2 regions of the Micromonospora sp. CPCC 205539 genome follow, and region 2 is predicted to be linked to the other one. Evidence: riboswitches for the same ligand, from Rfam matches in the RefSeq annotation. Region 2 holds a riboswitch; the other holds the start of a gene.
The links. A riboswitch is a leader RNA that binds a small molecule or an ion and turns the genes downstream of it on or off. The one in region 2 is predicted to bind cobalamin.
Positions count from the first base shown of each region.

Region 1: another riboswitch for cobalamin. It lies ahead of cobN (cobaltochelatase subunit CobN); the one in region 2 lies ahead of V6V47_RS00820 (CbtB domain-containing protein).

Region 1 covers NZ_JBAKHW010000005.1:45,306-61,016, forward strand. The annotation lists gene V6V47_RS06670 (DUF362 domain-containing protein) at 1-30, opposite strand, end outside; gene cobJ (precorrin-3B C(17)-methyltransferase) at 18-1,820, opposite strand; gene cbiE (precorrin-6y C5,15-methyltransferase (decarboxylating) subunit CbiE) at 1,817-3,058, opposite strand; gene V6V47_RS06685 (cobalt-precorrin-5B (C(1))-methyltransferase) at 3,055-4,206, opposite strand; gene cobM (precorrin-4 C(11)-methyltransferase) at 4,203-5,036, opposite strand; gene cobI (precorrin-2 C(20)-methyltransferase) at 5,033-5,794, opposite strand; gene V6V47_RS06700 (cobyrinate a,c-diamide synthase) at 5,791-7,146, opposite strand; gene cobO (cob(I)yrinic acid a,c-diamide adenosyltransferase) at 7,143-7,754, opposite strand; gene V6V47_RS06710 (VWA domain-containing protein) at 7,839-10,112, opposite strand; gene cobN (cobaltochelatase subunit CobN) at 10,109-13,822, opposite strand; cobalamin riboswitch at 14,049-14,226, opposite strand; gene V6V47_RS06720 (hypothetical protein) at 14,381-14,716, opposite strand; gene V6V47_RS06725 (maleylpyruvate isomerase family mycothiol-dependent enzyme) at 15,045-15,711, opposite strand, start outside.
Region 2 covers NZ_JBAKHW010000001.1:174,051-189,761, forward strand. The annotation lists gene V6V47_RS00785 (TIGR02452 family protein) at 1-385, opposite strand, end outside; gene V6V47_RS00790 (siderophore-interacting protein) at 480-1,277, shown strand; gene V6V47_RS00795 (sigma-70 family RNA polymerase sigma factor) at 1,290-1,865, opposite strand; gene V6V47_RS00800 (YcnI family protein) at 1,873-2,571, opposite strand; gene V6V47_RS00805 (PepSY-associated TM helix domain-containing protein) at 2,779-4,194, shown strand; gene V6V47_RS00810 (ribonucleotide-diphosphate reductase subunit beta) at 4,191-5,186, opposite strand; gene V6V47_RS00815 (ribonucleoside-diphosphate reductase subunit alpha) at 5,225-7,615, opposite strand; cobalamin riboswitch at 7,753-7,969, opposite strand; cobalamin riboswitch at 8,066-8,203, shown strand; gene V6V47_RS00820 (CbtB domain-containing protein) at 8,236-8,439, shown strand; gene V6V47_RS00825 (CbtA family protein) at 8,430-9,239, shown strand; gene V6V47_RS00830 (histidine phosphatase family protein) at 9,236-9,814, shown strand; gene V6V47_RS00835 (peptidoglycan DD-metalloendopeptidase family protein) at 9,827-10,717, opposite strand; gene V6V47_RS00840 (AfsR/SARP family transcriptional regulator) at 10,850-13,696, opposite strand; gene V6V47_RS00845 (hypothetical protein) at 13,985-14,674, shown strand; gene V6V47_RS00850 (S8 family serine peptidase) at 14,692-15,711, shown strand, end outside.

The sequences.
Region 1 (15,711 bases), on a different contig from region 2:
CTGGCAGGCACCGATCGTCACGATCGCCATCGGTACCCCCGAGGGGTCACCATCCGGCCCGCGACCAGCCGGGTGTCGCTGCTGCCGACCACCACCACGCTGTACATGTCGACCACCTCCGGGTCGAGGGTGGCCAGCGTGGCCAGGTGCACCCGTTCCCCGGGGCGGCTGGCGTTGCGCACCACGCCGACCGGGGTGTCCGGCGGCCGGTGCGCGGCGAGGATGCCGAGCGCCTTGCCGAGCTGCCAGTCGCGGGCCCGGCTGCGCGGGTTGTAGAACACCGCCACGAAGTCACCCTGCGCGGCGGCGGTCACCCGGCGTTCGATGACCTCCCACGGAGTGTGCAGATCGGACAGGCTCAGGTAGGCGTGGTCGTGACCGAGCGGGGCACCGAGCAGCGCGCCGGCGGCCAGCGCGGCGGTCACCCCGGGCACGCCGACCACGTCGATCCGCTCGTCGGCGTACTCCAGGGCGGGGCTGGCCATCGCGTACACCCCGGCGTCGCCGGACCCGACCAGCGCGACCGCGCGGCCGGCGGTGGCCTCGGCGACGGCGGCGCGGGCCCGCGCCTCCTCCGCGCCGAGCCCGCTGGAGAGCACGCGGGTGCCCGGCCGGAGCAGGTCGCGGACCTGATCGAGGTACTGGTCGAGGCCGACCACCACGGCGGCGCGGCGCAGCTCGGCCACCGCGCGGGGAGTACGCAGGTCGGCGGCGCCCGGGCCGAGCCCGACGACGGCCAGCCGACCACGCGGCGCGTGCCGGGCCACCGCCACCGTGGCCATCGCCGTCGCGGTCTTCGGCACCAGCAGCGTGGCGTCGCCGGGCCGCCCGGCCGGGCCGAGCAGCGCGGCGGCCTCGGCCACGCTGGGCGTGCCGACCGCGGCACGGACCACCTCGCTGGGGTGCGGCACGTCGACCGCCGCCAGGTCCGCCGCCGGCCAGGTCACCAGGGGTACGCCGAGAGCGTCCGCGGTGCTCAGGATGCCCGCCTCGTCGGCCTTGACGTCGGCGCTGGCCAGGCAGCGCAGGCTGGCTGAGCTGAGGCCGGCCTCGGCGAGCACCCGGTGCAGCAGCTCGGCCACCTCGGCGGCGGGTACGCCACGGCTGGCGCCGACCCCGGCGACCAGCGACGGAGGACGCAGGACGGCGGTCCGCTCGTCCAGCGCTACCAGCCGGTCGGTGACCAGCAGCCGGTACCCGGTCTCCGCCACCCCGCCGCTGCCGCCGTCGGGGTCGGCGCTGCCGACGCTGCTGGCCCTGTCGGCGGGGTCGGCCCTGTCGGCGGGGTCGGCGGCGTCTGGGTGGACGTTCGGTGGTAGGGCGGGCAGCGGCCAGTCGGCGTCGACGATCAGCCGGACCGGTGCACCGTCCAGGATGGCCCGGGACACCGCGGCGACCGCGCCCTGCACCGGCCAGCCGAGGGTGTCCAGCCCGGGCAGGCCGACCGCGTCGGTGGCGGTGGTGACCACCGGCCGGGCGTCGAGCAGCGCGCCGACCCGCTCGGCGAGGTCGTTACCGCCACCGGCGTGCCCGCCGAGCAGCGCCACCGCGTGCCGGGCCGCCTCGTCGACGACGACCACGGCCGGGTCGGTGCGCTTGTCTGCGAGCAGTGGGGCGAGGATGCGTACCACCGCTCCGGTGGCCAGGAAGGCGATCACCGCGTCGCACTGCGCCCAGGCGGTACGTAGGGCGTCGGCGACCGTCTCCCCGTCGACCAGCCGGGCGTGCGGCCAGGCGGCGGCGACGGTGTGGGCGTGCCGGCGGCCGGCGGCGGTGGCCGCGACCAGCCCGATCCGGGCAGGGGACGTCAGGTCGTTCATGGGCGCTCCCCGGTGAGGACGACCACCGGGTTGGTGGCCGCGAGGCGGATCGACCCGCCGGGCAGGTCGGCGAGGCGGGCGGCGGAGAGCTGGGTGCCCTCGACCGTGTAGCCGGCGGCGCGCAGCAGGTTGACGGCCGGCGCGACCCGGTCCAGGGCCGCCAGGGTGAGCACCACCCGGTCGGGCCGGCGGGCCGCCACGGCGGCGAGGACCTCGGCGCCACCACCCCCGACGAAGACGGCATCCGGCGCGGGCAGGTCGGCCAGCGCCGCGGGGGCCGGCCCGGAAACCAGTCGGATGTCGACCGCGTGCGCGGCCGCGTTGGCGCGGATCGTGTCGCTGGCGCGGGGATCCTGCTCGACGGCGAGGACGGCCGCACCGAGCAGCGCGCACTCGATGCCGACCGAGCCGCTGCCCGCGCCGACGTCCCAGATCAGCCGCCCGAGACGGGGGCGCAGTCGGGCCACGGCGAGCGCCCGCACCTCCGACTTGGTGATCATCGAGTGCCGGTGGGCGTAGCTGCTCTCCGGCAGCGCCCAGCCGCCGGCCGGCGCGGCGGCCGGTTGGTTGTCCCACCGCATCCCGTCCGCCACGGCCGGGTCGGCGAGGCTGAGCAGCACGTGCGGGTCGGACCAGGTGCCGGCGGCGGCCTGGGCGGGCGTCACCTCGCGGATCCGTTCGGCGTCGGTGCCCAGGTGCTCGGCGACCAGCAGGCGGCGGGACCAGCCGACGAGCCCGGCACCCAGCTCGGCGGCACCGGCGCCCGGTGCGGTGAGCACGGCGACCAGCGGCAGCGCCCGGCAGGCGTTCAGCGCGGCTCGTGGGTCGCGGCCGTGTGCGGTCACCACGGCGGCGCCGTCCCAGGGCAGCCCGGCGCGGGCGAAGGCGGCGGCCACACTGGACACCGCGGGCACCACCCGCAGCGGCAGTCCGGCCGCGCGCAGCCGCCGGACGATGCCGAACAGGCCCGGATCGCCGCTGGCCAGTACCACGGCCGGCACCCCGGCGGCGACGGCAGCGGTCAGCCGGTGGACGGCGGGGTCGAGCGGCCCGAGGGCGACGGTGGCCGCGTCGGCCGGGACGGGCACCGCGGCCAGATGCCGGGCGGCCCCGACCACCAGCCCGGCGGCGGCCAGCGCCGGCGCCAGGGCGGGATGGTGTGGTGCTCCGGCGGCGTCCAGGCCGACCACGGTCACCGGGGCCGTCGCCGCCGCCGCCACCGCCGCCGTCGGCGTCATCGCGGCCACCGGCCCGAGGAGGCGACCACCTGGGCGCCGGCGAAGTCGACCATCGCCACGTCCACGGTGACAGTCGGCCCGGCGAAGCGCCGCAGCACCTGGCCGACCCGCTGGCAGAGCAGGTCACCCGCCGGGGCGAGCAGCCCGGCGGCCTCCCACAGCTCGTACGCGTGCCGCCCGGTGTTCGCCTCGGTCACGGCGGTGACCAACTCCGGGTCACCACCGGCCTCGGCGGTCACGGCGCCGAGCAGCGACAGGTCGACCTTCGAGCGGGTGTAGTGGGTCATCAGGATGCCGGCGGCGAGCTTGGCCAGCTTGCCGGCCATGCCGACGAAGACCACCCCGGTCATCCCGTCCTCGACGGCAGCGGTGACCGCGGCCCCCGTGAAGTCGCCGACCTCGACGAAACAGACCTCGGGCAGATCGGGCAGCAGGGCGCGGGCGGCCCGTTCGGTACGCCCACCGGTGCAGAGCACCACGGTCCGCTCCCCCTGGGCGGCCATCACGTGCACGGCCTGCACGACGCTGGCCCGCCAGGAGGCGGTGGAGAAGGGTCGGACGATCCCGGTGGTGCCGAGAATCGAGATGCCGCCCAGGATGCCGAGCCGACGGTTGGTGGTCTTGTGGGCCATGACCTCGCCCCGGGGCACACTGATCACCACGTGGACGCCGACCTCGGTGAGGTCGACGACCTCGGCCACCGCCTCGGTGATCATGCGGCGTGGAGTGTCGTTGATCGCCGGGCCGCCGACCGCGAGCCCGAGGCCGGGCTTGGTGACCGTACCGACGCCGGGACCGCCGGCGAGGCGCAGGCCGGGGGCGTCGGCCCAGTCCACGGTGGCGGTCAACTCGGCGCCGTGGGTAACGTCCGGGTCGTCGCCGGCATCCTTGACCACGACCGCCTCCGCCCGCACCGGCGGGTCGCCGGTCAGCTCACAGCGGGCCACCGGGAAGCGCACCCGACGCCCGGCCGGCAACCCGATCTCCACCTCCGGCGGGGCCGTGCCGCTGACCAGCGCGGTGACCGCGGCCTTGGCCGCCGCCGTCGCGCACGCGCCGGTGGTCCAGCCGGTACGCAGCGCGGTGGGCCGGACCTTCGCCGTACGCGGCAGGTCCGGCTCCCGCAGCGGCGGCTCGGCGTACGTCACGGGGTGGTTGTCCCCCCAGTGCGACCACCGGTCTGCCGGCGCAGCTCGGCGCGGGCGGCCGGCTCGGCCCGACGGAAGGTGTGGAAGTGCCCGGGGTGGTACAGGTGTGAGCGGGTGCCTTCGGCCGCCAGGGCCGGCCCGACCAGGAACAGGGTGTGCTTCCAGAGCCGGTGCTCCTTGACCGTCGCCTCGAGGGTGCCGACCGTGCAGCGCACGACCAGTTCGTCCGGCCAGGTCGCCTGGTACGCCACCACGGCCGGAGTGTCCGCCGGGTAGCCGCCGGCCAGCAGCTCGGCCTGCACCTGCCCGGAGCGGGCGGCGGACAGGAACAGCGCCATGGTGGTGCCGTGCCGGGCGAAGTCCCGGACCCGTTCCCCGGGCGGCATCGGGGTCTTGCCGCCTTCGAGGCGGGTGAGGATCACCGACTGGGCCACCTCGGGGACGGTCAGCTCCCGCCCGACGATCGCCGCGACGGCGGTGAACGAGGAGACCCCGGGCACGATCTCGACGGCCAGGTCGAGCGCCCGGCACAGGTCGAGCTGTTCCTGCACCGCACCCCACAGCGCGGGGTCTCCGGAGTGGATCCGGGCCACGGTCAGCCCCCGCTCGGCGGCCCGCCGGTAGAGCGGGAGCACCCCCTCGATGGGCAACTGCGAGGAGTCGACGATCTCGGCGCCGGGCCGGGCGTGAGCGAGCACGTCGGCGTGCACCAGGCTGGCCGCCCAGATCACGATGTCCGCCTCGGTGATCACGCGGGCGGCCCGCAGGGTCAGCAGGTCGGCCGCACCCGGGCCGGCCCCGACGAACCACACCTTGCCGGTGCTGGTCACAGCTTTCCTCCTCGGCGGTCCCGGCGGGCCGGGACCAGCAACGTCGACAGGTACGGCAGGTCCGGCTCGGTGTCGTCGACCGGGCCGATCCGTTCGCCGGGCAGCCCGAGGCTCCGGCCGAGCACCGCGTCGGCGAGCCGGCCCTGCCGACGCAGCTCGGCGAGCAGCTCCGGATGCCGCCGCCAGCCCTTGTAGGCGACCACGGTGCCCGGCCCGGCCAGCGCGTCGGCGAACAGGGCAAGGCCGGCGGTTGCCGGCAGCAGGGTCAGCGGCTCGCGTCCCTCGCAGAGCGGGGTGCCGCTGCGGGCGGCCAACTCCTGCATGGCGGTGACGCCGGGCACGGTGGCCACCCGCACCGCCGGGCGCAGCGCCCGGACGCTCTGCGCCAGGTAGCCGAAGGTGGAGTAGACGTTCGGGTCGCCGATGGTGGCGAAGGCCAGCGCCCGGGCGCCCGCGTCGACCGCCGCGGCCACGGCGCGCGCGGCGTCGTCCCAGGCCGCCGTCCGACGGTCGGTCACGCCGCCCCGGTCGTCCAGGGCGAACGGCAGCCGGCGCAGCCGGTCCGCCGCGACGTACGGGAGTACGGTCTGCTCGGCCCGACCGACGGTCGCGGTCGTGGCGGCCCGGTCCGCCATGACGGGTACGAAGACGACGTCCGCCTCGCGCAGCACCCGCACCGCCTTGACGGTGAGCAGTTCCGGGTCACCGGGCCCGACACCGACGCCGGTCAGCGTGGCGTGCGGCAGTTCGTCGCTCATCGGCACGCCTCCACCAGGCGGCGGGCCGCGCCGGGGTGACCGGCCCAGTGTGTGTGCAGGTAGGAGGCGTGCACCCGGCCGGCGACGAAGCCGTGCTCGGTGCCGTCCCAGCGCCACGCCGGCCGGTCGCCGTGCCCCGGGTCGGTGGCGGTGCGGTGGAACTCGTGGCCGCGGACGAGTTCGCCGGCCCGGGCCACCGGGGAGTCGGTGACCGCCACCGCCTCCCGATAGCCGAGGGTGAGCCGACCGGACATCCGAGCGGTCAGGTCCAGCCGGCCGCACATCGGCGCGTCGTCCAGCGAACGCCCGAGGTAGAGCAGCCCGGCGCACTCGGCCACCAGCGGCCCGTCGAACGCGGCCAGCTCGGCGCGGAGCGTGATGTTGTCGGCCAGCGCCTCCGCGTACGCCTCCGGGAAGCCTCCGCCGATCACCACCGCGCGGGTGCCGGCGGGCAGCGCCGGATCGCGCAGCGGGTCCACGGTCACCACGTCCGCGCCGGCCGCGGTGAGCAGCTCGGCGGTCTCCGCGTACGAGAAGGTGAAGGCGGGACCACCGGCGACCGCGACCGTCGGCCGAGCCGTGCCGGTCGGCCCGCCGACGGCAGCGACCGGGTCCCACTCCGGGGCGGTCAGCGGCGGGGCGGTCCGGGCCAGGTCGAGCACCGCGTCGAGGTCCACGGTGGCCTCCACCAGCTCGGCCAGGGCGGTCACGATGGCCAGAGACTCGGGTGCCCGCTCGGCGACCGGAATCAGCCCGAGGTGCCGGGCCGGGGCGGCCACCTCGGCGGCGCGGGTGACCGCCCCGAGCACCGGTACGCCCACCTCGGCCAGTGCGTCGCGCAGCAGCAGCTCGTGGCGGGGCGAGCCGACCCGGTTGAGGATCACCCCGCCGATCCGCACGCTCAGATCGAACGCGGCCATGCCCAGCGTCAGCGCGGCGGCCGAGCGGCCCTGCGCGGTGGTGTCCAGCACCAGCAGCACGGGGGCGTCGATCAGCCGGGCGACGTGGGCGGTGGAGGCGTAGCCACCGCGGCCGACCGCGCCGTCGTGCAGGCCCATCACGCCCTCCACCACGGCGATGTCGGCGGGCGTCGGCACGGCCGCACCGTGCCGCAGCAGCGGGGCGATCCGGTCCGCGCCGACCAGGAACGGGTCGAGGTTGCGGCCAGGCCGACCGGCGGCGAGGGCGTGGTAGCCGGGGTCGATGTAGTCCGGGCCGACCTTGTGCGGGCTGACCGTCAGGCCACGGCGGCGCAGCGCGGCGAGCAGCCCGGTGGCCACGGTGGTCTTGCCGTGCCCGCTGGCCGGCGCGGCGATCACCACGCGAGGCAGCGGCCACGCCTCGTTGCTCACCACTCGATGCCCTTCTGGCCCTTCTGGCCAGCGTCCATCGGATGCTTGACCTTGGTCAGCTCGGCCACCAGGTCGGCGGCGGCGACCAGCCGTGGGTCGGCGTCCCGGCCGGTGATCACCACGTGCTGGAAACCGGGGCGGTCGGCCAGGGTGGCCACCACCTCCTCGACGTCCACCCAGCCCCACTTCATCGGGTAGGTGAACTCGTCCAGCACGTACAGCCCGTAGCGCTCGGCGGCCAGGTCGCGCTGGATCTGCCGCCAGCCCTCCAGGGCGTCGGCGGCGTGGTCGGCGTCGCCGCCGCGCTGGATCCAGGACCAGCCCTCGCCCATCTTGTGCCAGGCCACCGGGGCGCCCTGGCCGGTGAGCTCGTGCACCTCGCCGAGCGCCCGGAAGGCGTTCTCCTCGCCGACCCGCCACTTGGCGCTCTTGACGAACTGGAACACCCCGACCGGCAGGCCGGCGGTCCAGGCGCGCAGCGCCAGCCCGAAGGCGGCCGTGGACTTCCCCTTCATCTGACCGGTGTGGACGATCACCAGCGGTCGACGACGACGCTGCCGGGTGGTCAACCCGTCATCCGGCACCACATCAGGCTTTCCCTGCGGCATCAGCATGTCCTCCTTCTCGCCCCGACCCCGGCCCACATCCCCGCGATCTTGCACTTTCGGTCTGCCATTTATGCACTTCGTCCGCTATGCCGGGGCAGCAAGTGCAAGATCGCGGGGGCGGTCGCGGTCGCGGGAGCGATCGCGGGCGCGGGGGTGGGTGAGGGTCTCGAGGGGGTGGTGGGGGGCGTCGTTGAGCTGGGTGGCCAGGCGGGCTGCCAGGTGCAGTCGGACCGGGCCCTCTTCGCAGTCGATGACCACGCAGGGCGCTCCGGTCGCGGCCAGCACCGCCGCCGCGCCGGCCGCCCGGTCGAGCGGACGGTTGCCGGCGGTGGCCCGGCCGTCGGTGACGACCAGGACCAGGGGGCGGCGCTTCGGGTCGCGCAGCCGCTCCACCCGCAGCAGGTCGGCGGCCGCGAGCAAGCCTTCGGCCAGCGGGGTACGCCCACCGGTGGGCAGCTCCGCCAGTCGCGTCGAGGCCGCCAGCACCGATGAGGTGGCCGGCAGCAGCGTCCGAGCGCCGGCGCCCCGGAAAGCGATCACCGCGACCTTGTCCCGCCGCTGGTAGGCATCGGTGAGCAGGGCGAGCACCGCGTCCTTGACGGCGGTCATCCGCTGCCGGGCACCCATCGAGCCGCTCGCGTCCACCACGAACAGCACCAGGTTGCCCTCGCGGCCCTCCCGGACGGCCTCGCGTACATCGTCCGGGCGCAACCGCAGCGGCCCGGTGAGTCGCCCCCGGGCCGCCTGGTGCGGCGCGGCGGCGCGCACCGTGGCCGGCAGGTGCAGCACGCCGACCCGACCCGCCGGCAGCCGGGAGCCGGTGGTCCGGCCCCGCCCGGTGCGAGCGCGCGAGCGCCGGCCGGGCACCCCGTCAGCCACGCCGGGCGCGGTGAGCAACCGCGCCGTCAACCCACCCCGGGGTACGGCCACCCGCTCCCCGCCCTGCCCGGAGCGAACGCCGCCGCCGCTCGGGTCGTCGTCGGCCGAGCCGCTGTCGCGTCCGTCGCCACGCGCGCGAGCATCCTGCCCCCGGCCGGCGTCGCTACCGGTGTCGTGCTGCGGCCCCTCGCCGTCGGGCCCGCGATCGGCCCGTCCGTCCCGGTCGGTCGCTCCGTTGCCCGTCGGTGCTGGCTCGGCGTGCGCGTCGCCGGGGTCGCCCCCGCCGGAGCCATCCCCGTCCGGGCCGCCGTCGCCGGCCGGCCCGCCGCCAGCGGGCCCACCGTGCGGGCCGTCGTCCGGGCCCTGGTCGGCGGGGCCGCCGTCCGGGTCGTCGTCGGGGTGGGCGTCCTCGGCGCGCTGCAACGCCTCGTCGAGGCGCTTCTCGTCCAGCCCGGGGGTGTCGAACGGATCGCGGCGACGGCGGTGCGGCAACGCCAGCCGGGCGGCCACCCGTACGTCGTGGATGGTGACCCGGTCCCGGCCGTGCCAGGCGGCGTGCGCCAACGCGGTACGGGCTGTCACGATGTCGGCCCGCATCCCGTCCACGTCGAACGCGGCACAGACCTCGGCGATCTGCCGCAGGGCGGCGTCGGGCAGCCGTACCCCGGGAAGCCGGTGTCGGGCGGCGGCCACCTGTCGGGCGATCTCCGCGTCGGCGTCGGCCCAGCTGGCGGCGAAGCCGGCCGGATCGGCGTCGGCGGCGAGCCGGCGGCGGACCACCTCGACCCGGACCTCGGGATCACGGCTGGCGCCGACCTCGACGGTGAGCCCGAACCGGTCCAGGAGCTGCGGGCGCAGCTCCCCCTCCTCCGGGTTCATGGTGCCGACCAGCAGGAACCGGGCCGCGTGACTGACCGAGACGCCCTCCCGCTCGACGTGGCTGCGACCCATGGCGGCGGCGTCCAGCAGCAGGTCGACGAGGTGGTCGTGCAGCAGGTTGACCTCGTCGACGTAGAGCACGCCCCGGTGGGCGGCGGCGAGCAGCCCAGGCTCGAAGGCGCGTACCCCCTCGCCGAGGGCCTTCTCGAGATCCAGTGCGCCGACCACCCGGTCCTCGGCGGCGCCGACCGGCAGCTCGACGAGGCGGGCCGGCCGGGTCTCGGCGGCCGCACCGGCGGGGTGTGGGCCGTCCGGGCAGGCGGGGTCTGGCTCGGCCGGGTCACAGCCGAACCGGCAGCCGGCGACCCGGGACACCGGGGGCAGCAGCGCGGCCAGGGCGCGGACGGCGGTGGACTTCGCGGTGCCCTTCTCGCCCCGGACCAGCACCCCGCCGATCGCCGGCGAGACCGCGTTGAGCAGCAGCGCCAACCGCATGTCGGCCATGCCGAGCACGGCACTGAACGGGTAGGTCACGGTCACTGGGCCTTCTTTCGATCGCGACTGCGGGGCTCGCAGAACCGGCTCACTCCTCGCGCTCACACCCGGTCCTCCAGGTCACCCTCGCTGGCCAGGTACGTGTCGCGCAGCCGGTCGAGGGTGGTCTGCTCGGGTTTGGCCCACAGCCCCCGGTCGGCGGCCTCCAGCAGCCGCTCGGTGATGCCCCGTAGCGCCCACGGGTTGGACCGCTCCAGGAACTCGCGGGTGGTTTCGTCGAAGAGGTACGCGGCGGCCAGGTGCTCGTACATCCAGTCGTCGACCACGCCGGCTGTGGCGTCGTAGCCGAACAGGTAGTCCACGGTGGCGGCCAGCTCGAACGCGCCCTTGTAGCCGTGCCGGCGCATCGCGGCGATCCACTTCGGGTTGACCACCCGGGCCCGGAACACCCGTCGGGTCTCCTCGCCCAGCGTGCGGGTGCGCACGTCGTGGGGCATCGCCGAGTCACCCACGTACGCCTCCGGCGAGGCGCCCGTGAGGTGCCGGACCATCGCCACCATCCCGCCGTGGTACTGGAAGTAGTCGTCGGAGTCGACGATGTCGTGCTCGCGGGTGTCCTGGTTTTTCACGGCCACCGCGATCCGGGCGAAGGAGCGTTCCATGTCGGCCCGCGCCTCCCGCCCGTCCAGCCCTCGGCCGTAGGCGTAGCCGCCCCAGACCGCGTACACCTCGGCCAGGTCGGCGTCGCTGCGCCACGTCCGGGCGTCGATCAGCGGCAGCAGCCCGGCCCCGTACGCCCCGGGTTTGGAGCCGAAGATCCGGGCGGTGGCCCTTCGCTCGTCGCCGTGCTCGGCGAGGTCGGCGCCGACGTGTGCCCGGACGTAGTTCTCCGCGTCCGGCTCGTCGAGGGCGGCGACCCGGCGTACGGCGTCGTCGAGCAGCGCCACCACGTGCGGGAACGCGTCCCGGAAGAAACCCGAGATGCGGACGGTGACGTCGACGCGGGGCCGGCCCAGCTCGGCCGTCGACACCACCTCGACCCCGGTCACCCGCCGGGACCGGTCGTCCCAGACCGGCCGGCAGCCCAGCAGCGCGAGCACCTCGGCGATGTCGTCGCCCTGGGTTCGCATGGCGCTGGTGCCCCACACGGTCAGACCGACCGAGCGGGGGTACGCGCCGGTGTCCGCGAGGTGCCGGGCCAGCAGCGAGTCGGCGAGGGCCACCCCCACGTCCCAGGCGTTGCGGCTGGGGATGGCCTTGGGGTCGACGGAGTAGAAGTTGCGGCCGGTGGGCAGCACGTTGACCAGGCCCCGGGTGGGTGACCCGGACGGCCCGGGCGGCACGAACCGGCCGTCGAGCGCGCCGAGCGTGTGGGTCAGCTCGTCGGTGGTCCGGTCGAGTCGGGGCACCAGCTCGGTGGCGGCGAAGTGCAGCACCGCGGCGACGTCCGGGATCGACCGGCCGGTGACCTCCTCGACGACCGCGTCGACGGAGTCGGACGCCCAGCCGAGGGTCTCCATCGCGAGGACCAGCCGACGCGCGACCGCCTCGATGAGGTCGACGGCGTCGGCGGCGGTGCCGGCCGGTCCGTCCACGACGTCGGTCAGCCCGGCTGGCGCGCTGATCCGGGCGCCCGGTTCCGCGAGCAGCTCCTGCTCGTTCAGCCCGTACGCGGCCGCGATCGCCTGCCGTAGGCCGGGCAGGGCGCGGGTGCCGCCCCAGATCTGCGGGGCGCGCAGCACCGCGAGGACCAGGTTGACCCGCGGTTCGCCGGTCGGTACGGCGGCGAGGATGTGCAGTCCGTCGCGGATCTGCACATCCTTGACCTCGCAGAGGTAGCCGTCGAGGTGCAGCACGAACTCGTCGAAGTCGTCGGCGGCCGGCATGGCGTTGGCGTGCAGGTCGTGGTGCAGCTCGGCGGCGCGGACGAGGTCCCAGATCTGCGCCCGTACGGTGGGGACCTTGGCCGGGTCGAGCGCCTGCACGGTCGCGTACTCGTCGAGCAGTTGCTCCAGCTTGGCCAGGTCGCCGTACGTCTCGGCGCGGGCCATCGGCGGCACCAGGTGGTCGATCACGACGGCGTGGGCGCGCCGCTTGGCCTGGGTGCCCTCGCCGGGGTCGTTGACGATGAACGGGTAGACCAGCGGCAGGTCGCCGAGGACGGCGTCCGGTGCGGAGTCGGCGGCCAGCCCGAGGCCCTTGCCGGGCAGCCACTCCAGGGTGCCGTGTTTGCCGAGGTGCACCACCGCGTCGGCGCCGAAGCCCCCGTCGGTGACCGGTGCGGCCAGCCAGCGGTACGCGGCCAGGTAGTGGTGGCTGGGCGGCAGATCCGGGTCGTGGTAGATGGCGATCGGGTTCTCGCCGAAGCCGCGCGGCGGCTGGATCAGTAGCACCACGTTGCCGAACCGCAGCCCGGCCAGCACGATGTCCCCGCCGTCGGTGTAGAGCTCGCCCGGGGGCTCACCCCAGTGCTCGCGCATCCGCTCGCGCAGCGCGGTCGGGACGTCCGCGAACCAGCGCCGGTACGTCTCCCCGGGCACCCGGGCCTCGGCCGCGGCCAACTGCTCCGGGGTGAGCCATTCCACGTCGTGACCACCTGCGGCGATCAGCGCGTGGATCAGCGCGTCGCCGTCGTCGGGCACCGGTGCGTCGCCGAGGTGGTAGCCGGCGTCGGCGAACGCGGCGAGCAGCCGGACCGCCGAGACCGGGGTGTCCAGCCCGACGGCGTTGCCGACCCGCGAGTGCTTGGTGGGGTACGAGCTGAGGACCACGGCGACCCGCTTGTCGGCGTTGGGCACGTACCGCAGGCGGGCGTGGCGCACCGCGATGCCGGCGACCCGGGCGGCCCGCTCCTCGTCGGCGGCGTAGACCGAGAGCCCGTCGGCGTCGATCCGCTTGAACGAGAACGGCACCGTGACGATCCGGCCGTCGAACTCGGGGATCGCCACCTGCATCGCGGCGTCCAACGGGGACAGTCCAGCGTCGCTTTCGGCCCACTGCGCACGGGTGCTGGTCAGGCAGAGCGCCTGGATGACGGGCACGTCCAGGGCGGCGAGCGCGCCCACGTCCCAGGCGTCGGAGTCGCCGCCGCCGGAGGCGTCCGCGGCGACCGCGCCACCGGCGGCGAGCACGGTGACCAGCAGCGCGTCACAGCGACTGAACAGCCCGAGCAGGCCGTTGTCGGCGGCCTCGTGCGCGTCGGCGCCGGCAGTCTGGCCGTGCGGGTTGGTCGTCAGGCCGCGCAGCGAGCCGCAGAAGATCGGCAGCGGGTTGCCGCCGGCCGCCCGTACCGCGTCGGCCAGCACGTCGACGAAGGTGGTGTTGCCGGCGAGGGCGTGCGCCCGGTAGAAGACGATTCCCACGGTGGGCCGGTCCGGGTCGGCCGGGTTGTCGCCGTGCACGCCGTACTCCGGGGTGCGGGCGGGCGGGGCGAAGCCCTCACCGGTGAGCAGCACCGTGTCGGACAGGAACCGGGCCAGCTGCCCCAGGTTCTGCGGACCACCCTCGACCAGGTACGCCAGCGCCTGTGTGACCACCCCGGACGGCACGGTGGAGACGGCCATCAGCTCCGCGTCCGGCAGCGCCTCGCCGCCGAGCACGACCGCCGGCAGACCGGTGGCGAGCACCTGGGCGAGGCCGTCCGACCACGCCTGCCGACCTCCGAGCAGACGTACGACGGCGAGGTCGACCCCGGCGAGCAGGGCTGGCACCTCGTCGGCGGAGACCCGGGCGGGGTTGGCCAACCGGTAGTCGGCGCCGCTGGCACGGGCGGCGAGCAGGTCGGTGTCGGCGGTGGACAGCAGCAGGATGCGCACGGAAGGCTCCGGAGAGTGACGTCCCTGCCGCCACGCGGGCGACCTGGACGAGTGCGGGTGGGTGCGTGCGGCGTCAGCGCTGGCGTGCGCGGCTCAGCGGTGCCGGTGGCCGATGCGACCGACAGCCCGACCGAGGGCGGCGTGGTGTCCGCCATGCCAGCCGTAGCGATACTGATCGATGAATGAGACGCCGTGCGTCATCGGGTCCTCCTCGGGTGTCCACGCCCTGGGGTACGTCCCGACGGCCGAAGTATCCTGGCTTCCCGGATCGACGCTCTCCCCCGGCCTTCCAACCGCAGACACACGGCCGTGACTCGCGAGGGGGGATGACTCCCCGGTGACAGTGGCGGGACCGCGCCGGAATCACACCGGCTTCCTTCACTGCCGTCAGGTCGCGAATGCTGCCACACCCGTCCGAGGCCGGTCAACGGCATCCCGGTCGCAGCCATCGAGGAGTAGCGATTGCCGCGGCACTGCCTCGGGTTGCTGTCGCGCACCCTTTGCTCTGCTTCAACGGACGCAACAGCGCCGGAGCCAGATCGTTGCGCGGAACCGGTCTCAGCGTGCTCGGCGCTCCGGGTGCGCCCGGCTCCACACCCGCATCCGCTCGGGATAGCCGGTACGGCCCGCCTCGTAGAGCGGCACCGCGTGCTTGCGGGCGATGGCGCCCGCCGCGCGGGGCGTGCCGGTACGACGACGGATCCACTCGCCGTCGTGCGCGATCGCCACCACCGTGGTATCCGTCGCGGTGGTTTCCGGCTCGAGATAGAACTCCACCCCGTGCCGGCTGGCGATGAACGCCTCGAGTGCGGCGAGGTCGTCCCGGGTCGCCTCACGGTCCAGCTTCGTCGGGGTCGCCTCGCCACCCCGAGACCGCCGACTGAACCACCCCATGGCGCGTCCCCTCTCCCTCAAACCCCTACCAGTGCACCACCCCACCCTGAAACGACCCTGCACCCCACCTGTAAATCCCCTGACCCCCGCCGCTCGTGGCTGTGCCACTGCCGACTCCTCGATCACTGTGTCGTCAGCAGTTGTCCACGCCCGCCGGGGACCTGCTCACGACACAGTGATCGAGGGTGGCACGAGCGGCGGCCGGTTACGGGGTTGAATCTCATCGCCACCGGGCGGGCCGGACTGCTGTACATCATCCCGGGCCGCGGACCCACCGCCGCGCGCTGAGGCCGAGGTCGGCGCAGGGCGGCGGCTCCGTCGTCGTGTCCTATTCCTCCGGCTCCCAGGCGATCAGCTGGTCGAAGACGCGCCGGTCGCCGTCGACCCGCAGCGAGTCCATCGGAATGCGGCCGTAGCAGAACATGACCAGCTCATGGGCAGTGCCCCGGGCGGAGACATAGGCCGCATCCGAGTCCTCGCCAGCGACGGCCGCCTCGGGGCCTTCGCCGGCGACCGGCGTGGGGAGGCGGGCGGTCCGGGCGCCGTCGGCGGAGAACCAGAGCCGCCAGGAACGGCCCTCGGTGGCGTGGTAGTCGACGACCGCGGGCTTGTGCGGCCACGCGGCCGTCGTCGCGACGCAGGTGGTCACGAACTCGTCGACACCGTCGAGGGCCACCTCGTCCGGCAGCGGCTGCGGGGCGCCCACGGCGACCTGGGCGTCGTAGGTGTGCACGGCGACCTGCTGGAGCTGGTGCCGGGCGACGGCACCAGTCGTCTGCGGCGACTGCGACGGACCCCACCACGTCCAGCAACCACGATCCGGGCCGGCCTCCCGCAGCGCGTCCAGCAACTCCCGCGTCGACGCGGCGAACCAGGCCAGCAGTGCCTCGCGCTCCCGGGGCGCCACCGGGGCGGACATCGCCGGCGGAGCGTCAGCGGGCCCCGCGGCCACGATGGCGGCCCACTTGCGGCGCCCCTCGCCCAGGTGCTGCACC
Region 2 (15,711 bases):
CCCGGTGGAACGCGTAGAACTCGGGTGCCGCGAGCAGGCAGGGGTACAACGCCGACGAGCGTGCGATGCTCTCCTCCTGCGCCTTGGCCCCGCCGAGGAACCCACCACCCGGGTTCTTGGCCGACGCGAACACCAGACACGCCGCATCGGGCCCGAGCCGGTGGGCCGCCTGCAGCGTCGACTCGTGCGTCACCTCGACGGCGCCGGCCCCGACCGCCGCGCCGCCCACCTCGAGCACCTCGTCCGGACCGTGGTGACGAGTGCCGGCGACCGCCGCGCGCACCGCCTCGTCGAGGACGACCTCGTCGCCGGCGTCGTTGTGGTACCGGCCGGACTCGGCGATCGCCACGGTCTGGCGGGCGATCTCACGAAGGCGGCCGCTCACCGGTAGGCCCGGCGCGCAGTGCGGTGACAGGGCTTCATCAGGCTAGGCTAACCTAAGTCGGAATCGACGCGCGATCCCGCTAAGGAGCGACATCATGTCCGTCAGCACCATGCCGGTCGAGGCCGGGCTGATCAAGCGTCCGATGTTCGCCGAGGTCGTCGCGAACCGGCCCCTCACTCCCCACCTGCGGCGCATCACCCTGACCGGCGAGGAGCTCGACCGGTTCGCCTACGAGGGCCCGGATCAACTGGCGCGGATCTTCCTCGCCCCCGCACCCGGCGCCGAGCTGCACCTGCCGCACTCCGAGCAGTGGTGGCCCGCCGTGCAGGCCATGCCCGACGAGGTGCGCCCGATCGTCCGCAACTACACGGTCCGACGCCTCGACGCCGCACGGCGCGAACTGGACATCGACTTCGTGCTCCACGGCGACGGCGGGCCGGCCTCCGCCTGGGCGTACACGGCCGCGCCCGGCGACCGGATCGGCGTGCTCAGTGACGGCGCCGAGTACGCCCCACCCGTCGACACCGACTGGCAGTTGCTCGTCGGTGACGAGACCGCCATGCCGGCGATCACCGCGGCTGTCGAGGCGCTGCCGCCGGACGCGCGGGCGATCGTGCTGCTCGAGGTGGGCTCCGCGGAACACGAGATCGAGGTGCGTACGCCGGTCGGCGTCACGCTCACCTGGCTGCACCGCGACGGCGCACCGGCGGGCGGCAGTGACGTGGTGATCCGTACGCTGCGCGAGCTGGCGCTGCCGGCCGGCACGCCGTACGCCTTCGTCGCGGGCGAGTCCACCATGGTCACGACCGTCCGCCGGCACCTCTGCACCGATCGCGGCATCGCCAAGGACCGCGTCTACTTCTGCGGCTACTGGAAGCACACCGCGCACTGAGACGGGGGACCGTCAGCCGACCCGCCGCCCGGGGGTGGGGCGGTTGTCGGTCTGCCACGCCGCGACGAGGTCCTCGCGGGCGCGGGCGACGCGGGAGCGGATCGTGCCGACGGGACACTGGCACACCTGCGCCGCCTCGGCGTAGGACAGGCCCAGCACCTGGGTGGCGACGAACGCCTCGCGGCGCTCCCGGGTCAGACCGGCGATCAGGTGCTGCAACGTCACGCCGTCCTCGGCGCTGCCGGTCACCGCTCCGGCCGCCTCGGCCGCTGCCTGCCAGTCCGGTGCGGACGCCAACCTCGGCCGGGTCACCGCCGACCGGACGTGGTCCACGGCCACGCGCCGGGCGATCGTGAACACCCAGGTGCGGGCCGACGAGCGGCCTGCGAAGCCGGGCAGGCTGCGCAGCGCCCGCAGGAACGTCTCCTGGGTCAGGTCGTCGGCCTCGCCCGGCCCGGCGAGGTGCGACAGGAACCGCCGGACCTGTCCCTGCAGGGCCCGGATGAACGCCGACGCGGCCTGTCGATCGCCCTGGCCGGCCTCCCGCGCCCACCGGGTCACCTGGTCGTCGTCCACGTCGCCGCTCAGCACCTGATCAGCGGCCCTGGCCGGCGCGCCGGTAGGCGAGCAGCCCGGCGACGAGACCCGCGAGACCGAGCGCGATTCCGGCGACCCCGTATCTCGTGCCGTCGCCGCCGCCCGCGCCCTCGTCGATCGACGCGACGGCGACCGGCTGGACGGACGCGACGGTGTCGGTCTCGGCGGCGAGCGCCAGCACCGGCGCCGGGTGGTCGGCCTCGGCGCCGGGTGCCGGCTCGTCGATCCACCGGACGACCTCGCCGTCGGAGTAGGTCTGCAGGGCCTTGAACACGACCTGGTCGGCCGCCGGGAGCGGGCCGAGGGAGACGTCGAACTCCTGGAACTGACCGGGTTTGATCGCGGCACCGGGCGTCGCGGTCCAGGTGATCCTGGTGACGGCCTCGGTGAGCTCCCCGTCGTCGGTCTTGATCGGGGTGGCCAATTTGGTCTTCTCGGTGGTGGCGCTCCAGCCGGCGACGGGCATGAGCGACACCGACGCGATCGGGGTCGCCGTGGGCAGGTTGATTTCGACCGTGGTGGTGTCGGCGGTGTCCTTCTCGTTGGGCACCCGGAACGCCACCTTCGTCCAGCCGCCCTGGGTGGCGGTGCCCGGATTGACGGTGACGTGCGCCGACGCCGAGCCGGCGACCGCCAGGGTGCAGGTCGCTACAGCCGCGGCGACGATGGCCGTACGGGCGAGCAGGAGACGCCTCATCGGGTCAGGTCCTCAATCTGGGGCTGCCGGTGACCGGGCGCCGCTGGTCAGCCGCGCACCCTGGTTGTCGTCGGCGGGTCCGGGAAAGTTCCCCGCCCTCCCCCGTTCGGCTGAATTCCCGGTTGCCCGAATCTCGGCGGAACCAGCACTGCCCACCAACCGACCACCAATTCCGACAACCCGCGCTTCGAGGTGATCGGAACCCGAATGACGACGATCGTTGAGACGCCCGAGACCGCTCCCGCCACGACACCGGCGGCCCGCTCCGGGTGGGGCGGCCTGCTGCTGCGGATCCACTTCTACGCCGGGATCCTGGTGGCCCCGTTCCTGGTCGTGGCGGCGCTGACCGGCCTGGCGTACACGGTCACCCCGCAGCTGGACCGGGTCATCTACACCGAGCAGCTCACGGTCGACAGGGTCGGCGACACGACACGTCCGCTGGCCGAGCAGATCGCCGCCGCCCGCGCCGCGCACCCGGGCGGCACTCTCGCCACCGTCGCCCCCGGGGAGGGTGCCGCGACCACCCGGGTCGTGTTCGACGTCGCCGACCCCGAGGACCGGCAGCACACCGTCTATGTCGACCCCTACACCGGCGAGGTACGGGGAACGCTGACGACGTGGTTCGGGTCGACGCCGGTCACGACGTGGCTGGACGACCTGCACCGCAACCTGCACCTCGGCGTCGTCGGCCGCTACTACTCGGAGATCGCCGCGAGCTGGCTGTGGGTCCTCGTACTCGGTGGGGTCGTGTTGTGGTGGCGCCGCCAGCGCCTCGGTGTCGGTCGGCTGCGGCGGCTCGTCGGCCCCGACCTGGCGGCCCGGCGCGGTGTCCGGCGGACCCGGGGCTGGCACGCGGCGACGGGCCTGTGGCTGGCCGTCGGGCTGCTGTTCCTCGCCGCCACCGGCCTGACCTGGTCCCGCCACGCTGGCGAGAACTTCGGCGCCGCCCTGGACGCTCTCAACTCCCGTACCCCCGAGGTGTCCACCGCCCTCCCCGGCGCCGCGGGGCCGACCGGACCGGCCGGCCACCACGGCGGCGGTGGCAGCGGGCCGGCCGCGACCATCGACCCCGCCGCCACCGACCAGGTCCTCGCCATCGCCCGCGGCGCGGGCCTGGAGGGTCCGGTCGAGATCACCCCCGCGGCCGACGCCCGGTCGGCGTGGACCGTCACCGAGGTCGACAACACCTGGCCGGTCCACAAGGACCGCGTCGCCGTCGACCCCGCCGCCGCCACGGTGACCGCCCGCAGTGACTTCGCGTCCTGGCCACTGCTGGCGCAGCTGAGCAGCCTCGGCGTCCAAGCCCACATGGGTCTGCTGTTCGGCCCGGTCAACCAGATCCTGCTCGCGGCCCTCGCCCTCGGGCTGCTCTGCGTCATCGTGTGGGGTTACCGGATGTGGTGGCAGCGCCGGCCCACCCGCACCGACCGGCGCCGCGCCCCGGTCGGCACCGCCCCGGCGCGAGGTGCCTGGCAGCTCCTGCCGGGCTGGGGCATCGCCGTCGGCGTACCCCTGGTCTTCGCCGTGGGGTGGGCGCTGCCGCTGTTCGGGCTGACCCTGCTGGCCTTCCTCGCCCTCGACCTGGCTACCGGTGTGTGGCGGGCCCGCGCCAGCCGACCCTAGAAGTCGTCGTCGAAGGCCACCGTGCCGCTGACCCCGACCTGGTACGCCGACACCCGCCGTTCGAAGAAGTTGGACAGCTCCTGCACGTCCTGCAGCTCCATGAAGGCGAACGGGTTGACCGACCCGTAGTGCGGCGCGATGCCGAGTTGGGCGAGGCGACGGTCGGCGACGTGCTGGAGGTACTCCCGCATGTCGCTCAGCGTCAGACCGGGTACGCCCTGACCGAGCAGGTCCTCGGCGAACTGAACCTCGCACTCGACGGCTTCGGTGAGCATCTGCCGGACCTCGCCGGCCAGGTCGTCGTCGAACAGGTCGGGCTCCTCGCGGCGCACGGTGTCGACGACGTCGAACGCGAAGGCCATGTGCATGGACTCGTCGCGGAACACCCAGTTGGTGCCGGAGGCCAGGCCGTGCAGCAGGCCACGGGAGCGCAGGAAGTAGACGTAGGCGAACGCGCCGTAGAAGAACAGCCCCTCGATGCAGGCGGCGAAGCAGATCAGGTTGAGCAGGAACGTCCGCCGATCGGCTCGCGTCCGCAGCTCGCGCAGGTCATGCAGGGAGTCGATCCAGCGGAAACAGAACTCGGCCTTACGGCGGATCGAGGGGATGTTCTCGATGGCGGCGAAGGCGGCGAACCGCTCGGTCTCGTCGGGCACGTACGTGTCGAGCAGGTTGAGATAGAACTGGACGTGCACCGCCTCCTCGAACAGCTGGCGGGACAGGTAGAGGCGGCCCTCGGGGCTGTTGACGTGCTGGTAGAGGTTGAGCACGAGGTTGTTGGCGACGATCGTGTCGCCGGTGGCGAAGAACGCCACCAGGCGGCTGACCAGGTGCCGTTCGGCCGGGGTGAGCTTGTCGAGGTCGGTCAGGTCGGTGTGCAGGTCGACCTCCTCGACGGTCCAGGTGTTGCGGATGGCGTCGCGGAACCGGTCGAAGAAGTGCGGGTAGCGCATCGGACGGAGGGTGAGGTCCATCCCGGGGTCGAGCAGCATGTGCGTGGTCCTCGTGTCGGTGGTGATGTCGGCGGCGGTCACTGGCAGGCCTCGCACGACTCGGGGTTCTCCAGCGAGCAGGCCAGCGCCTCGGCGTCGGTCGCCACCGGCGCGACAGCCGTCACGGTGGCCTGCTGGATCCTGGTGGCGGGACGCGACCGCAGGTAGTACGTGGTCTTCAGCCCGGCCTTCCAGGCGTACAGGTACATCGAGGAGAGCTTGCCGATGGTGGGCGAGGCCAGGAACAGGTTCAGCGACTGGGACTGGTCGATGAACGGGGCACGGGCGGCGGCCAGGTCGATCAGCGACCGCTGCGGCAGCTCCCACGCGGTCCGGAACAACTCCCGGACGGTGGCGGGCAGCTCGGCGATGTCCTGCACCGACCCCTCGGCGCGCTTGATCGCCGACCGGACCCGGTCGGTCCACAGGCCACGGGCCTTCAGCTCGCGGACGAGAGCGGTGTTGACCTGGAGGAACTCCCCCGACAGGGTCTCGCGCTTGAACAGGTTGGACACCTGCGGCTCGACGCACTCGTAACAGCCCGCGATCGAGGCGATGGTGGCGGTCGGGGCGACCGCGACCAGCAACGAGTTGCGCAGGCCGTGGGCGCCGACCCGCTCCCGCAGGGCAGCCCACCGCGCGGTCTGCGTGCCCTCGACACCCCACAGGTCGGGCTGCAACTGCCCCCGCGCCGCCCGGGTCTCCCCGTACGCCGGGTGCGCGCCGAAGCGCCGCGCCAGATCGGCGGAGGTCTCCAGGGCGGTCAGGTACAGCTCCTCGCTGACCCGGGTGGACAGCTCCCGGGCGGCCGGCGAGTCGAACGGCAGCCGCAGCGCGAAGAACGCGTCCTGCAGACCCATCAGCCCGAGCCCGACGGGCCGCCAGCGGGGGTTGCTCGCCGCGGCCTGCTCGGTCGGGTAGTAGTTGATGTCGATGACCCGGTCGAGGAACGTCACCGCGGTGCGGACCGTCGCCCGCAGCCGCTCCCAGTCCACACCGTCGTCGGTCAGGTGGGCGGCGAGGTTGACCGAACCGAGGTTGCAGACGGCGGTCTCGGCGTCGCTGGACACCTCGATGATCTCGGTGCACAGGTTGGAGAGGTGCACCACGTTGCCCGGCTCGGCGGTCTGGTTGCAGAGCCGGTTGGCGGCGTCCTTGAAGGTCATCCACCCGTTGCCGGTCTGGGCCAGGGTGCGCATCATCTTCCCGTACAGCTCTCGCGCCGGGACCTGCCGCACGTAACGGCCCTGCGCCTCGGCCGCCCGGTACGCGGCGTCGAACCGCTCGCCCCACAGGTCGGGCAGCTCCGGCACCTCGTGCGGGTCGAACAGCGACCACACCTCGTCGGCCTCGACCCGGCGCATGAACTCGTCCGGGATCCAGTTGGCCAGGTTGAGGTTGTGGGTGCGCCGGGCGTCCTCGCCGGTGTTGTCCCGCAGTTGCAGGAACTCCTCGATGTCCGGGTGCCACGGCTCCAGGTAGACGCAGGCCGCGCCCTTGCGTCGACCGCCCTGGTTGACGGCGGCGACGCTCGCGTCCAGCGTGCGCAGCCACGGCACGATCCCGTTGGACTGCCCGTTCGTGCCGCGGATCAACGACCCCCGGGACCGGACCCGGGAGTACGCGATGCCGATGCCGCCGGCGAACTTGGAGAGGTTCGCCACCTGCGCGTACCGCTGGTAGATCGAGTCCAACTCGTCGCGCGGGGAGTCGACCAGATAGCAGGACGACATCTGGGTGTGCCGGGTGCCGGAGTTGAACAGCGTCGGTGAGCTGGGCAGGTAGGCCAGACTGGACATCAACCGATAGAAGCCGACCGCCTCCTCCGGTGTCTGGGACAGCCCGCAGGCCACCCGCAGCAGCCAGTACTGCGGGGTCTCCAGCACCAACCGGCTGCTCGGGTGGCGCAGCAGGTACCGGTCGTACACCGTGCGCAGACCGAAGTACTCGAAGCGCCGGTCGCCGCCGGTGTCGACGGCGTCGTCGAGCATTCGGGCGTGCGCGGCGACGAACGCGGCGGTGTCGTCGGAGATCAGGCCCTCGGCATGGCCGATCCGGATCCCCGCGCTGAACGAGGTGATCCCCTGCCGGCGGACCTCCTTCTCGACGTAGCCGGCCAGCAGCCGAGCGGCCAGGCGGGAGTACTGCGGCTCCTCGCCGATCATCTCGGCCGCGGTCTGGATGGACAGCCGGTCGAGCTCGGCTGTCGTCGCGCCGTCGTACAGGCCGCTGATCGTCCGGGTCGCCACCCGCAGCGGGTCGACGTCGGTCAGGTCGTCGGTCCACCGCTCGACCGCCCGGACGATCTTGTTCACATCCACCGGCTCGGTAGCGCCGTCACGCTTGCGGACGTGCATCTGGGTCCGCCGCCGGACCGGCTGCTCGGCAGCCGTGTCGCCGCTGGCAGGGACTACCTGGGTGACTGTCACCACTCACTCCTCGCGAGTTCGAGACCTGATGGCTTCGGACACGAGGGGGCGGACACCGGCGGACGCCACGGCGACGGGCCGTGGGTCAGATGGCGTCGGCCGTCCCACGCGGCCTCGGACCGCCGCCCACCCGGGTGCGGGTGTACGGCGCGCTGGCAGGTCTTCGGACTCGCGGGCAGGACCGGACTCGCCGGTCTCCTACTGGCCGTCGCTTCCCAGACCGTGTGGTGGTCCAGTGCTGATGACGGCGGTCGTTCCCACTCACCGCTGCGGGGCAGTCCCGGATTTTCACCAGGTTCCCTCTTGCCTCGACAACTCTGGATGAGCGGTCGAACCAGCTGCGTTCGACACCATATATAGGGACGCTGCCGTTGTCACACCCCACATGTCGTTTCCGGGCGTGTCTTCGGTCGCAGCAGTGACGGCCATGGTTGACCGACCGCATCGACATCGATACGGTCGACGCACAATCTGCGGCGACGCGAGGGAAGCCGGTGAGAGTCCGGCGCGGTCGCGCCACTGTGAGCGGTTCCCCTTCTCGACCGGGGGCCGCGAGCCAGGACACTCGGTTGTCCGCAGCCTTGCGATGGGGACGCGTCATCCCCGAGGAGGTTGTGTCCATGTCGAGTTCCACTTCCAGCCAGCCGCTGGTGCACCCCGCCAACTCCGCCCGCCTGCTGTGGGCGGTGCTGGCCACCGTCGCCGCGCTCGCCCTGCTGACCTATCTCGTCGCCTTCGACCAGGGGGCGGTGTCGCAAAGTGGGACGTACCTGCACGAGCTGATGCACGATGGTCGGCACCTGCTCGGTGTTCCGTGCCACTGACCGCCACCAGCACCGCACCACCCTCGTTCGTCGCCGTTCTTCTCCGCGGGCTGCTCGCCGGCCTGGTCGCCGGCCTGCTCGCGGGGACGTTCGCCTACGTCGTCGGTGAACCACACGTCGACGCGGCCATCGCCATCGAGGAGGCCGCGTCGCACGCCGAGGCCACCGACGGCGGGCACGACCACGAGGACGCGCTGGTCAGCAGGGACGGTCAGCGCGGCGGCCTGTTCCTGGCCACCGGCCTGTTCGGCGCGGCGATGGGCGGCCTGCTGGCCACCGCGTACGTCCTGTTGAGCCGCCGGCGGCGCGTCTACGACGACGGACGGTCGGGCCTGTTGCTGGCCGGGGCTGCGCTGCTCGGTGCGGTGATCGTGCCGTTCCTCAAGTATCCGGCGAACCCACCGGCCGTCGGTGACCCGGCCACCATCAACCAGCGCACCGGCTGCTACCTGCTGATGGTGGTGCTCGGCCTGGTGGCGGTCTGGTCCGGCTCGCTCGGCTACCGGTCGGTCGGCGACGGCGCCCCCAGCTGGCTGCGCGCCACCGCGACGGCCGGCGGCTTCCTGCTCGTCACCACGGTGTCCTACGTGGTCCTGCCGTCGTTCCAGGAGGTCCCAGCCGACTTCCCCGCGACCCTGTTGTGGGACTTCCGGCTGGCCTCGCTCGGCACCCAGGTGGTGCTCTGGACCGGCATCGGCCTGCTGTTCGCCGCCCTGCTGCACCACGAGCAGCGGCGCCGGCGCGTTCGCGGCAGCGCCGACAACGCGGGAACGAACGTCGGCGTACCCGTCGGCTCGTGACCGCCACCAGCCTGCGGCTGGTCGCCCACGCGCACACCGCCGCCATCCGGGGGGCGCGGTTCGGCGGCGGGAGCGACAGCCTGGACGAGGGCGGCCTCCGGGCCGCCCTCGCCCTGTCCCCCGCCGGCGCCGACCGGCGAGGCCCCCTGCGCAGCACCGACGTCTGCCTCTCCAGCCCGGCCACGGCGGCCACCCAGACCGCGCACGCCCTCGGCCTGACACCGGTCCTGGAATCCGCGCTGGCCGACTGCGACCACGGCGACTGGACCGGACGCTCGCTGGCGGAGGTCGGTCTCGAGCAGGCCGATGCGCTAAGGGCCTGGCTGTCCACATCGGACGCCGCGCCACCTCGAGGCGAATCGGTCCTGGAGTTGCGGGACCGGGTCGGCCGCTGGCTGGACGGGCAGCGCGGACGCGGCCAACGGGTCACCGCCGTCACCCATCCGATCGTGATCCGGGTCGCGGTCGTGCACGCCCTCGACCTGCCGCTGGCAACGTTCCGGCAGCTCGACGTCGGGCCGCTGGCAATGGTCCAGCTCACCAGCAACGGCGCTCGGTGGCAGCTACGGCTCTAGTGCTGGGCGGTGTCAGTCCCACTGGTTCTGGTTGAGGAACCGGGCGAAGCCCCGCCACGAGTTCGCGCCCATCACCCCGTCGATCGGGCCGGTGTAGCCCCAGCCCGACGCGAGTCGCTGCACGGCCTTCCACGTGTTCGTCCCCGGCACACCGTCGATCGGGCCGGTGTAGCCGTAGCCGCGCATGGCCCGTTGCAGGGCGGAGTAGGTCGCCGCACCGGGAACGCCGTCGATCGGGCCGGTGTAGCCGGAGGTGATCCGCAGCCAGTTCTGCATCCGCTGGTAGAAGATGGTGCCCGGGATGCCGTCCTGCTCGGTCGAGGACTTGGGCAGGCCACCGCCGCCGCCCGGGTGCTCGCTGATGTAGGTCAGCGGATTGATGCGGACACCGCTCGGGTTGATCATGTGCCAGTGCAGGTGCGGGCCGGTGGAGCTGCCGGAACCGGGGGCACCGACCGCGCCACCCGACCGACCCACGATGCCACCGGCGCCGACCGCGGCACCGTTCGACAGCAGGAACTGGGACAGGTGCAGGTACTGGCTGCGATACCCGTCCGCGTGGTAGATCGTGACGGTGTGGCCGCCCGTACCGTTGTTCGGGATGTTCTGGATCGTGCCGGCACCGCACGCCGGCAGGTTGGTGCCGACACCCATCCCGAAGTCGATGCCGCCCAACGAGCCGCTGTTGAGATGGTCCTGCCAGGTCCCGGTGATCCGGTAGCCGGCAAACGGGTTGTAGATCGAGGGCGCGGCGTGGGCTGTCCCGGGCAGGCCCACGACACCACCGACGGCGAGTGCGCCGGTGGTCAGGGCGGTGCCGCGCAGCAGCGTACGACGGCTGAGCCCGACCTGTGGCTGTTCCCCTTCGCCGCCGCAGCAGCCCGACGGGTGTTCGTGGTTCATGCTCGGTCCTCCGTACGGTCGTAGATGACCATGGGCGAGCAGAGGGTAGCCCTAGAGGTTCGTCGATATCAATGCGTGGGTGCCCAGTGACGGTTGCGCGACTACGCGGGTCGCCGATTCGTGAGTCACCGGTCAGGCGCGCAGCGCGGCGAGCCGGTCGCGGAGAGGCTCCGCGTCGGGGTGCGTCAGCTCGTCGAGGATGGCCAGCGCCTCCCGCCACGTACGGCTGGCGGCGGCCAGGTCGCCGGCCGTACGGTGCAGCTCACCGAGTCGGGTCAGCGTCCGGGTCTCGAAGTAGCGGCTGCCGACCTCGCGGTAACGCGCGAGGGCCTGCTCGTACAGCGCGACGGCCCGCTCGTGGTGACCGAGGTGGTGGTGGATGAAGCCGAGGCTGTCCAGGACGACGGCCTCGCTGTGGGCGTCGCCGACCTCTCGGTGCAGGTCGAGCGCCTGCTGACAGTACGCGAGAGCCTCGTCGTAGCGGTGCAGGTGGGCGAGCCACCAGCCGATGTTGTTGAGCGCGTTCCCCTGCCCGGTGCGCTGGTCCGTCTGACGCCACAGGGCCAGGCCCTGTTCCGCGTGGTGCAGGCCCTTCTCGGGGTGTCCCAGCCGCCCGTGCACCCAGACCAGAGCCATGTGGGTGTCCGCCTGATACGTCGAGTCGCCCAGCTCTCGGAATCGGTCGAGAGCGTACTCCAGATGGGACTGCGCGTCTTCGTCGCGGCCCAGCGCGGCGATCGCGACGGCGAGACTGCGGTGCAGGTGAGCCCTTCCGGCCGGGTCGGTGCTGCGGCTCACCGCCCTCGACACGGTGTGCTGCGCGGCCGCCAGACCGTGCCAGAGCCCGTACCGGTGGAAGAAGGTGGTCAGGATCCGGGCGAGCTGCCAGGTGTGCGTGTCGAAGCCGTGCTCGACCGCGTGGTTGATCGCCGCGAGCAGCACCTGATGTTCGGTGTCGAACCAGGCTACGGCCTGCCGCAGGTCGCGCAGTTCGGACACGGCGACGCCGAGCCGAGGTGCGGACAGGGTCACCAGGTGGCGGCCCGGGTAGAGCAGGCGGTTGGCGAGGTCCGCGGTGTGCAGGTAGTGGTCGAACAGCCGGTGCAGGGCGTCGGATCGGTCCCTCCCGGTCTCCTGTTTCCGCACCAGTTCGACGGCGTACGCCCGCAGCAGGTCATGGAAGCTGTAGCGCCCCGGGTCCTGCTCGAAGAGCAGGTGGGCACCGGTGAGCGCGGCCAGCATCGGGCGGACCCGGTGCACCGGCACACCGACCAGGCTGGCTGCGGCGGGAGCGGCGAGGTGCGGTCCGGGGTGCAGACCCAGCAGCCGGAACAACCGGGCGGCGTCCGGGTTCAGGGTGCGGTACGACCAGGACAGCACTGCCCGCAGGCTGCTGACCTCGTCCTCGCCGTCGAACGCGTCCAGGCCACCTCGGGTCGCGCACAGCTCATCCGCGATCGCGGAGAGCGGGAAGCCGGGGTTGGCGGCAGCACGGGCAGCCACAATGGACAGCGCGAGGGGTAGCCGGGTGCAGAGGGCGACGATCTCGGCGACCGCGTCCGGCTCGGCGGCCACCCGGTCCGCTCCGACCCGACTGATCAGCAGCTCGACGGCCTGTGGCACGGTGAGCAGCTCGACGTGCACCGGGTGGGCGCCCTCGGTCACCACCAGGCTGGTGAGGCGGTTGCGGCTGCTGACCACGGCCAGGCAACCCGGTGCGGCCGGCAGCAGCGGCCGGACCTGGTCGGCGTCCTGCGCGTTGTCGAGCACGACCAGCATCCGGCGGTCGGCGAGCAGGCTGCGGTAGAGGTTGGTCAGCGCGGGCAGGTTCGCCGGGATCCGGTGCGTCGGCACCTGCAACGCCTCCAGGAAGGCGCGCAGCACCTCCGCCGCGCTCGTCGATTCCCCATCGGCGTCGAAACCGTGCAGGTTCACGTACAACTGCCCGTCCGGGAACGCACCGCGGGCCCGGTGGGCCCAGTGCAGCGCGAGTGAGGTCTTGCCGACGCCCGCGGTGCCGGTGATCGTCACGATCGCTGCGGGCTGCCGACGGTCGCCCTGCTCGGTCGGGAGCAACGCGTCGAGCCGGGACAGGTAGGCCGTCCGACCGACGAAGGCCGCCACCCCGGCGGGTAGCTGCGCCGGAACCACGGTCAAGGGCGGCGGCGTGCTGTCTGGCCCAGGTCGAGCGGGACTCCGTTGTGGAACCACGGTGACCGCGGCGAGCGTCGGGCTGTCCGCGATCATCGCCGCTTCCAGGCGGCGCAGCGACGGCCCGGGTTCCAACCCGAGTTCGGCGACGAGCAGCCGGCGGGCGTGCCGATAGGTCGCCAGGGCGTCCGCGCGGCGTCCGCTGCGGTAGAGCGCCAGCATGAGCTGGCCGCGCAGCCGCTCCTGCAGTCCATGGTCGACGACGAGGTCGGCCAGTTCCGGCACCAGTTCGGTGTGCCGGCCGGCCGCGAGGTCGGCGTCGATCCGGTCCAGCAGGGCGGTGAACCGGGACTCCTCCAGACCATTGCAGAGCCGCAGCCGTTCGGGCCCGGTCGCGGCATCGGCCAGGGCCGGCCCTCGCCACAGGGCGAGCGCGCCGGCGAGGTGGGCCGAGCGCAGACGCGGGTCACCGATGGTGCGGGCCGTGTCGACCATCGTCTGGAAACGGTGCAGGTCCACCGACTCGGGCGGCACCCGCAGCCGGTAGCCCGCTCCGTTCGCCACCAGGAGCGCCGGCCCGTCGGGGTCCTGCCCGGCCGCCAGCCGCACCGCCGCGCGTACGCGGGACATCAACGTCTGCAGGGTCGCCTTGGCCGCGGCGGGTGGCGCCTGCCCCCAGAGCACGTCGACGAGTCGGTCACCGCTGACCACGCGCCCCGGGTCGAGCAGCAACACCGCCAGGGCCAGTCGTTCCTGGCGTCGCCGGAGCCGGACCGGCTCGCCGTCGTCGGTGTCCATCTCCACCGCGCCGAGCAGCCGAAACCTCACGGCGCGGATCCTATTGCAATAGATGTGGCGGCTGCTGCGGTGGGCGGCCGGGTGGCAAGCAGATGGCAAGCGGATGGCAAGGGAGGGCTGCCAGGGTCCGCAAGATCCGAAAACTACGCCCAGCGCGCCCCGTTGTCGGGCGGGCGGGAAAGGAACGCCTTGTCACAGTCGCCGTCGTCGTACCACCCGTACGGCCAATCCTCCTCCGGCCAGGTGCCCGAGCCTCCCCCGGTCGTGGCACCGATTGATCCACGCTTCCGGCTCGGACGCAAGCGTCGACTGCTCGGGATGCTCTTCATTGCGCTCGGGGTGCTGCCGCTGCTGGCCGCCGGGGGTCTGACCTTCGCGTCGGTGCGGAACCACGGAATCCAGATCGGCAACGACGCGTTCGCACCGGTCGCCTGGCACAACCTGCGCAGCGACGAGGTCTTTCCCGACTTCCTGCGGGACACGTCAATGGTCGAGAAGCAGCCGCAGGGGTGGTCCCGGCAGGGTATCGCCGAGGAGAGCGACTGCCCGACGGCGCTGACGAAGGAACTCGCCCAGATCGCGGTCGCGCAGGGTTGCACGACCGCGTTGCGAGCCACCTACGTGGACGTCGGCGGTGAGATGGCCGCGACCATCGCGCTCTGCGTGGTCGGCTCGTACGAGCAGGCAGGGGCGGTCGTGCGGCAGTTCGGCCTCGGGTCGGCGCCGAAGCCCATGGTGTACCCGGTGGCGGTGCCGGGGACGGCGGCCGCGGAGTGGACCGGGAAGCTGGTGTACGCCGGCGGGACGCAGCAGGTGGGCCTGCCAACCAACTCACCGCCGTACTTCGTGGCCATCACGGTCGGCCCCTTGGACGCCCGCCGCCAGTACGGCCGGCTGCCCGACGAGTGGCAGCTCTACGGTCGCAGCGAGCGAACGACCTACCAGAGCGTTGCCGGCGACCTTCTCGGTGCCTTCGCGCGTTCCTTCGACCAGGCGGCAGGGTCCTGATGAACGGCTTCTATCGAGTGACAGCGTCCGCCGTGGCCGTCGGTGCGGTCCTCCTCCTCGCTGCGGCACCGGCCCAGGCGGCCGACAAGGGCTGGGAGTTGAGCGCGCTGTCGGTGCCGGCCGCGCACAAGATCAGCCGTGGCGCCGGGGTGACCGTCGCGGTGATCGACAGCGGTGTCCGCACCGCGCACCCCGTCCTGGCCGGCCGGGCCGCCGAGGGGCCGGACTTCCTGCACGAGACCGATCAGCAGGAGTCGTGGTACGGCGACCACGGGACGTCGATGGCCTCCAGCGTGTTGGACGTCGCGCCGGAGGCGAAGGTGCTGGGCCTGCGGGCGGTCCGCGACCGCACGGATCCCGACTTCGTGTCCTGGGAGCAGGCGCTGGCGAAGCCGAGGCCCCAGGACGCGCGGGCGTTGGCCGATGCCATCCGGTACGCGGCGGACGCCGGGGTCCGGGTCATCTCGCTCTCACTGGGCTCGGAGAGCCCCTTCGCCGCCTACGACACGCGTGAGGCGCAGGCCGTCCAGTACGCGTTGTCCAAGGGGATCGTGGTGATCGCCGCCGCCGGCAACGACGGCGACGGGGACAACCTGGTCAGCTATCCGGCCGCGTACCCCGGGGTGATCGCCGTGGCCGCGAGCACGCCGTCGAAGGAGCGGGCAAGGTTCTCGACCGTGCACTCGTACGTCGACGTCGCCGCACCCGGGGTGTCGATCTGGGGCGCGACGATCGCCTCGAAGGGGCGCGCATCCACGCAGGGCACCTCATCGGCGGGCGCCCTGACCGCGGGCGTCGCCGCGCTGATCGTGGCCAGGTATCCGAAGCTGTCGGCACGGCAGGTCGCGGCGGTGCTCGAGCGCACCGCTGGGCATCCGGACCGGCACGATCCCCGAACGGGGTACGGGGTCATCGACGCCGCGAAGGCGTTGCGGGCCGCGGCGCCGGTGGCACCCGAGCCGTACGTCCTGCCGGTGGGCGCGCAGGGCGCCGGCGGGCACTTCGGGCCGGGTGACGATGGCACGCCGCGGCGCGTC